DNA from 3 places in the Undibacterium sp. Rencai35W genome. Region 2 is predicted to be linked to each of the others. Evidence: predicted binding sites of a transcription regulator. Region 2 holds the regulator's gene; each other region holds the start of a gene.
What was found. The regulator sigma-54, encoded in region 2, starts transcription at its own class of promoters, with help from an activator protein. The targets are predictions, from matches to a motif close to TGGCANGNAANCTGCTTT.
Positions count from the first base shown of each region.

Region 1: the regulator sigma-54 is predicted to act here: its motif matches at 1,022-1,039, upstream of ACO0K3_RS10655 (TorF family putative porin).
Region 3: the regulator sigma-54 is predicted to act here: its motif matches at 1,280-1,297, upstream of ACO0K3_RS11295 (PEP-CTERM sorting domain-containing protein).

Region 1 is NZ_JBMPPC010000004.1:245,831-248,106, forward strand. Features, by position in the region: gene ACO0K3_RS10650 (P-II family nitrogen regulator) at 1-190, opposite strand, end outside; gene ACO0K3_RS10655 (TorF family putative porin) at 218-964, opposite strand; gene ACO0K3_RS10660 (accessory factor UbiK family protein) at 1,308-1,550, shown strand; gene ACO0K3_RS10665 (sensor histidine kinase) at 1,967-2,276, shown strand, end outside.
Region 2 is NZ_JBMPPC010000002.1:629,435-631,710, reverse strand. Features, by position in the region: gene lptB (LPS export ABC transporter ATP-binding protein) at 1-294, shown strand, start outside; gene ACO0K3_RS06765 (RNA polymerase factor sigma-54) at 312-1,802, shown strand; gene hpf (ribosome hibernation-promoting factor, HPF/YfiA family) at 1,936-2,276, shown strand, end outside.
Region 3 is NZ_JBMPPC010000004.1:402,117-404,392, reverse strand. Features, by position in the region: gene ACO0K3_RS11295 (PEP-CTERM sorting domain-containing protein) at 598-1,248, opposite strand; gene ACO0K3_RS11290 (low molecular weight protein-tyrosine-phosphatase) at 1,499-1,984, opposite strand; gene ACO0K3_RS11285 (hypothetical protein) at 2,213-2,276, shown strand, end outside.

The sequences.
Region 1 (2,276 bases), on a different contig from region 2:
CTGCTTCAATTTTTGTTTTTGGTAGAAAATCGACCACATATTCCGCACCACGATACAACTCAGTGTGTCCCTTTTGACGACCGAAACCTTTAACTTCAGTCACGGTAATCCCTTGTACACCAATAGCCGACAGTGCTTCACGCACTTCATCGAGCTTAAACGGTTTGATAATGGCAGTAATCAGTTTCATGCTGACCTCGATTAGATAATGCGTTACTTAAAATGATTTAAGGGCTGACAAAACGATACTTGTTTTTCCAGTAAATTTACCTTGAGGTGTTACATATAAAGCGCTGTCTGCCTGAGTTGCAACCGCGGCAGCACTAAACGTCACGCCAGCGTACTCAGTTGTTACACCGACCTTCCAGTCAGTGTATGCATACGCCGTATTGTTTTTCACTGTTTGATGACCCGCATGCAAATTCAGCGTGTAACCAGGAGTAAATTCAACATTGGCGCCAATATCAAGATATCCACTATTTTTACTGTTGACGAAGCCGAACAGATTAGTCACTGAATGGGAATATTTTGCGTAGATTGGTCCATAACCAACCTGACCATAAATCTCCGTGGTATTCGCATTAGCAAATCCAGGAACATTGCTCAAACCGTTGGATGGGTACACATAAGAGAGTACGCCGACATCGTATGAAATATCTTTGACGATCTCGCCGCGCTTACCAGCATAGATATCCCATTCGACGTTGCCACTACCGCCCGCATCTTTGGTCCATTTGATGGTAGACAACCAAGTACCGGCATAAAAACCTGTCGGGTTATGGGTATAGTCTGCACCACCTTGTAAGGCTGGATCCAGACGTGTTTGTGAAATACCACGGTAACGGTAGTCACTCACTGCACCAATATTGAAACTGACTTCATTGTCTGGCTTTGCATCTTCTGCGTATGCCAAACTACCCACGAACGATGCGGCAACTGCAGCGGCGAGTAATAGTTTTTTCATTGCGCGTCCCTCTTTTGGTTAATAAACAGATTAGAAAACGTAAATTCCAAGCTGGTATTAGCAGGAGTCGTGCCAACTAGACAAAGTAACGAAATAAAATTCGCCAAAATCTCAATACTCCCGCAGCAAACACTGACAACACCGGACAAAACGGCGTCATGTGCGCATTTGATTCAAGGGATGCGCTATCATTCCAATGACGATAAAATGCTTTTTACTAGTTAGCAGGCGATTTATTTTAAGTTGCACCAAGGCGTCGCACCAATTTAATGCAAATCCAAAATAAATCAGCCCACATCACCGCACCAGTATCGTGCAATTTTTAGTTATTACAAGGATTCTTATGAGTAAGCCTGATTTTTTCAATGAGATTCAATCTAAAATCAATCAGGTTTTAGAGAACTCCCCCGCCAAAGATATAGAAAAAAATGTCAAAGCAATGATGAGCCAAGGCTTCTCCAAGCTAGACCTGGTGACCAGGGAAGAATTTGATATACAGGCACAGGTTTTGACTAAAACCAGAGCCAAACTAGATACTCTTGAAGCGCGGATTGCGGAATTAGAAACTGCGGCCAAAAACCGATAATATCCTTGCCAATCTATAAACATCATATTCCAGAATACAAACTACTGCTGTGACGCATAGAACTACGGGGCTGTTGCACTCAGCCAGCGGCAAACTCGGGCACGACATACAAAAAAGCCGTTCCCAACGCACCCTAAACCACCGTGCAATCTTATCTGGCGAATCTTGTATGCCTAAGACTTATAAGGCGGACTTGTGTTGGAAGTATGCCTGTATTGAATTCATCAGCACGTACTTACCCGTGCAATGCAGGCTCTCTCAACGCTCTTGAGAGAGCCTGCATTGTCCACATAATCTATTTTCAACCTGCTAAGACAAAGGTTCATCTCTATTTATTGGCTTTCGTCGGATAACGGGCGACGCCCTGAAACATGCTCGCTAACCTTGGCGACAATTGCAATCATCAGGAAATCACCATGTTCACCAGCTTAGTATTTATTCTTCGTAAAACCTTTGGAGGGATGGTCATACTCAGTGTATTCATTGTATTAGTGGTCAATGTGGTGTTTAGATACAATCCACCGGATTGGTTTTTTTTGGTCCCTGTAGTGCTAAGTGCGTTAATTGCTGCCGTGGCATTTTCACACGTACGTCGGGTACGTTTGATTTCTATAGAAGTCACCGCCAGTACTCTGGCCAACCGGCAGCGCCGTCAGATCGAGATCCCTTTAGAAACAAGTCTAGCGTTTGCTTTAGTGGAGGCGGCGATACGCGAATTGCCCGGGG
Region 2 (2,276 bases):
CGGGTAGAAATTGCCCGGGCACTGGCAACAAATCCTCGCTTTGTGTTGCTGGATGAACCCTTTGCAGGTGTTGATCCGATTGCGGTGATTGAGATTCAGCGCATCGTACGCTTCCTGAAGGAACGTGGTATTGGTGTGTTGATTACCGATCATAATGTGCGCGAAACTTTGGGTATTTGCGATCACGCTTACATCATCAATCAAGGTGCGGTGCTGGCGAGTGGCAAGCCGGAAGATATCATCACGAATGAATCCGTACGCAGGGTTTATCTGGGAGAGCATTTCCGCATGTAGCGGGAAGCGAGATGATGATGAAACAAAGCCTGCAACTACGTACCTCACAACACCTGGCGCTTACGCCGCAATTGCAGCAATCAATTCGTCTTTTGCAGTTATCCACGCTGGAATTACATCAGGAACTGGAAAATCTATTAACTGATAACCCCATGTTGGAGCGGGTTGATGACCCCATGGATAATGCAGTGCGATTGCTGGCCGATGGCGCGATTAGCACGACTAGCAATAATTCAGAGTCGGAATTTGCAGTACAGGAAGTCGGTGCCGAGACTGCCGCTCCAGTTGCTGACAGCGGTGATAACACGGAAGTTGCTTCATCTGCGGACAGCACCAGCGCCAACGAAGAAGAGTGGAGCTTTGATGATGTGCCGCTAGGCAGTAAGTCCTCAGAGGAAGAAGATGGACGTCCGCAATTAGAAGCTGCGCAAACCAGTTTGCGAGATCATTTGCTGGAACAGATGCGGCTGAATATTCGCGAACCGCGTGATCGTGCTTTAATTGAACTGATGATTGATGCGCTGGATCCCAGTGGTTATCTGATGGAGACCTTGGATGAAATTCATGCGAGTTTGCCGCTTGAGTTGTGTGTAGAACCAGAGGAATTATCTTTCGCATTAACGATGCTGCAAAGCTTTGATCCTGCCGGGGTTGGTGCGCGCACACCGTCGGAATGTCTGGCTCTGCAAATCAAACGCTTACCTAAGATTCCCTTCGTAACACGTCGCCTGGCGCTGAAGATTGTTGAAGAACATATCACGTTGTTTGCACAGCGAGATTTCAATAAACTGAAAAAAATTCTCAATTGTGATGATGAAGATTTGCGTGAGGCGCAGGTAGTGATTCGCCAGTGTAATCCTAAGCCAGGTGCGGATTTTGCAACGGCTTCATCAGACTATGTCGTCCCTGATGTGATTGTCAGAAAATCAGCGAACGGCTGGCAGGTTTTGCTGAATCAGGATGTCATGCCCAAGCTCCGCGTCAATAGTATGTATGCCAACATCATGAAACAAAATCGTGGTGACGGGACGATGGGATCGCAGTTGCAGGAAGCGCGCTGGCTGATCAAAAACATGCGGCAACGTTTCGATACTATCTTGCGCGTTGCACAAGCGATAGTCGAAAGACAACGTAATTTTTTCACTCATGGTGCGGTTGCGATGCGCCCTCTTGTTTTGCGCGAAATTGCTGATACACTAGGTTTACACGAGAGTACTATTTCTCGTGTAACGACTCAAAAATACATGCTTACCCCGCATGGTATGTTTGAGTTGAAATATTTCTTCGGTAGCCATGTCGCGACGGAAACGGGGGGGGAAGCATCTTCCACCGCGATACGTGCACTCATCAAGCAGTTGATAGGAGCAGAAGACCAGAAAAGCCCACTCTCTGATAGCAAAATTGCAGACATGCTGGGTGAACAAGGCATGGTCATTGCGCGACGCACTGTTGCCAAATACCGTGAAGCCCTAAAAATTCCTCCAGTAAGCCTGCGCAAATCCTTGTAATGAACACCTGTAATTTAGTCTTGTAACTAAGCCTTGAAATTACGTTTTGTATTGCTATATATAATTTAGCTCGATGCATCAGAGCAAATGCTGAAGAAATTTATAGCAAGTAACATCACCATAGGAGCGTAGTATGAATCTCACCATCAGTGGACATCACCTCGAAGTAACTCCTGCAATACGTGAACATGTACAAAACAAGCTTGAGCGCATCAGGCGACACTTCGATCAAGTCATTGATATCGCCGTCATCCTGACGGTAGACAAGCTCCGGGAAAAGGAAAAACGGCATAAAGCAGACATCAATCTGCACATCAGTGGTAAAGATATCCACGTAGAAAGCCTGGCACACGACCTCTACGCTGCGATCGACCTCCTCATCGATAAACTGGACAGACAAGTCATCAAACACAAAGACAAAATTCAAGATCATCAGCACGACGCCATTAAACATCTGCCAGACCCGGCGTCGGT
Region 3 (2,276 bases), on a different contig from region 2:
CGTAGTGCTTCATTGGTAATGAGCGCTCTCTATGTCTCGCTGCTACCAGAGTTGCCGCGATAGCCTGACTCACTGTATCCGCCATGGTCATGGCCTCTACATGCGGGATGATTCGTCCGAAATGTTTTAGACAAAATTGGACCAGACCTGTTGGCGACAGGGCTTCCTAGGCATGGCATACCGAGTCGTTACTTTTGACGGCAACGCAAAGCCTGGTCGCTGTAACGGAACCAAAAACATCATCAAACCTTCTGCCGCGCGTACAAAAAAATGGCATCAACAGGGATGCCAGGAAATCCTTGATGAGAGGTCGTTTGCCAATATACAAATAAGTTGTCGGGAATGTTTTGTAAAGCTCGACGATGTAACGAGTAGCGAATGATAGCTTGACTGCCCAGCATGATCATTTTGTTTGAAACGGTATTGAGCATCTTATGCACTTTTATCTTGAGAGCGAAATATGACAATCTAATGGCAATTCGATGCCAAGGTGCATAATGAGTTTTACTTAGCTATGCTATTTATTAGCGATACATATCAAATATAGAGAGAAATGGCGAAAAAAAACCGGAAAAAATCCGGTTTTTTTAAATTACTTTACATAGATTTTTTTCGACGAATCAAGGTCAGTGCCGCTAAACCTAACCCAAGCATTGCAATCGAACTTGGTTCAGGGACATTACTAGCAGCCCCTCCAACTTCATACCCAATATCGACTAAGCCATATTGGTAGTGATTAAGAGCCGATGTAGGGAAGGTGTCTGCTGTACAGTTATTGCAGTAACGCATGTCATCATATTGAATAGCGCCGGTAGGATACCAGGAGGATGGTAAGGCATTACTGAAGTAATAAGCAGCACCAGGGGTGTTTGAAATCCCCATAACAAGGTAATCATGACCAGCCAGGAGTTGTACAGGAGATTCAAGATTTGCCCAATTCCAATCTGCACCGAAAACTGACCCTAAGGTTGTTTGGGCAAGTTCGGTATGTGTTGCAAAATCCCACAATGTCAGAGTATAGCTACCGTCAGTTACAGGGGCTATACCCAGTTGTGTAACCTCAATATCAGCCGCACCTGCTGTGAAGCGCCAGCCTCTGGCGTTTCCAAAAAAAATATTATTAGTATGAAATCCAAATGCTGTTGGATCTTGATCTCCAAGCGAATGAATAGTGGTGGCTGATGCTGATATTACTGTTCCCGCAAGTAATAAAATACCAACTAGTTGAGAGACGATTTTTTTCATCATGATATCCTTTAAAGAAATTTTGTATTTATCTAAAGCAATAAAGATGCCTTAAAAAAATATCGATAAAAAACAATACCTTATCTATTTTTCATGACTGAAATTTATAGATGCTGTAAAGAATTTCGACAGAGATTTGGCTTTCAGTATGAATCTTTGTCTTCACGTTCAAAATAAAAAATAGATGGTTCGGCTTGTACACGCGTCCTTCGTAGATTTTGTAAAGGTGGCCGGGCTGATTTCTGTCAGATGATTAATTTGGTTTTTTTAGCACCTCAATCAAACCATCAGACGCATCTTCGATGTAATCCAGTACCTGATCAAAACCGCGAGCGCCGCCGTAGTAGGGATCAGGTACTTCGTCTGCATCATTGTGAGTGGCATAGCTCATCATCAAACTGAGTTTGTGTTGATATGCCGCGGGGCAGATTTTTTCTAGCACGGCGAGATTATGTTTATCCATCGCGATGATTAAATCGAATTTGTCGAAGTCATCTGCAACGACTTTACGCGCTCGTTGACTGGATAAGTCGATCCCGCGTTTCATCGCGAATTGCTGAGATCGCAGATCTGGTTGTTCACCAATATGATACGCATGCGTGCCGGCGGAATCGAGCTGTAATTGATGACCTAAACCTGCTGCGTCGGAGCGCGCGCGAAATACACCCTCGGCCGTTGGCGAACGGCAGATGTTTCCCATGCAGACAAAAAGTATCGCCAGTTTTTTTTCAGAGTTCATGATCGTATAACTATGTTTGTTAATGAGAATTTGGAATGTAGTTTTATATTGATATTGTAGGTTGATACTCGCAGTTTGGTATGTCACGTAGATGCAGCGAAATATCTAATACAAATGCGACGTAACAATTCGCAACACATTCTTTGTCAACACATCGTCATCGGAGCGCGTTCTTGGCATACGTAGATTAACTACGTAACACAAACTAAATATAGAACAGGATTAATCATGAACAAGCTGATCGCCGCCTCCCTCGTTGCTGCTACCTTCGCCATGGGTACAGCGTTCGCAC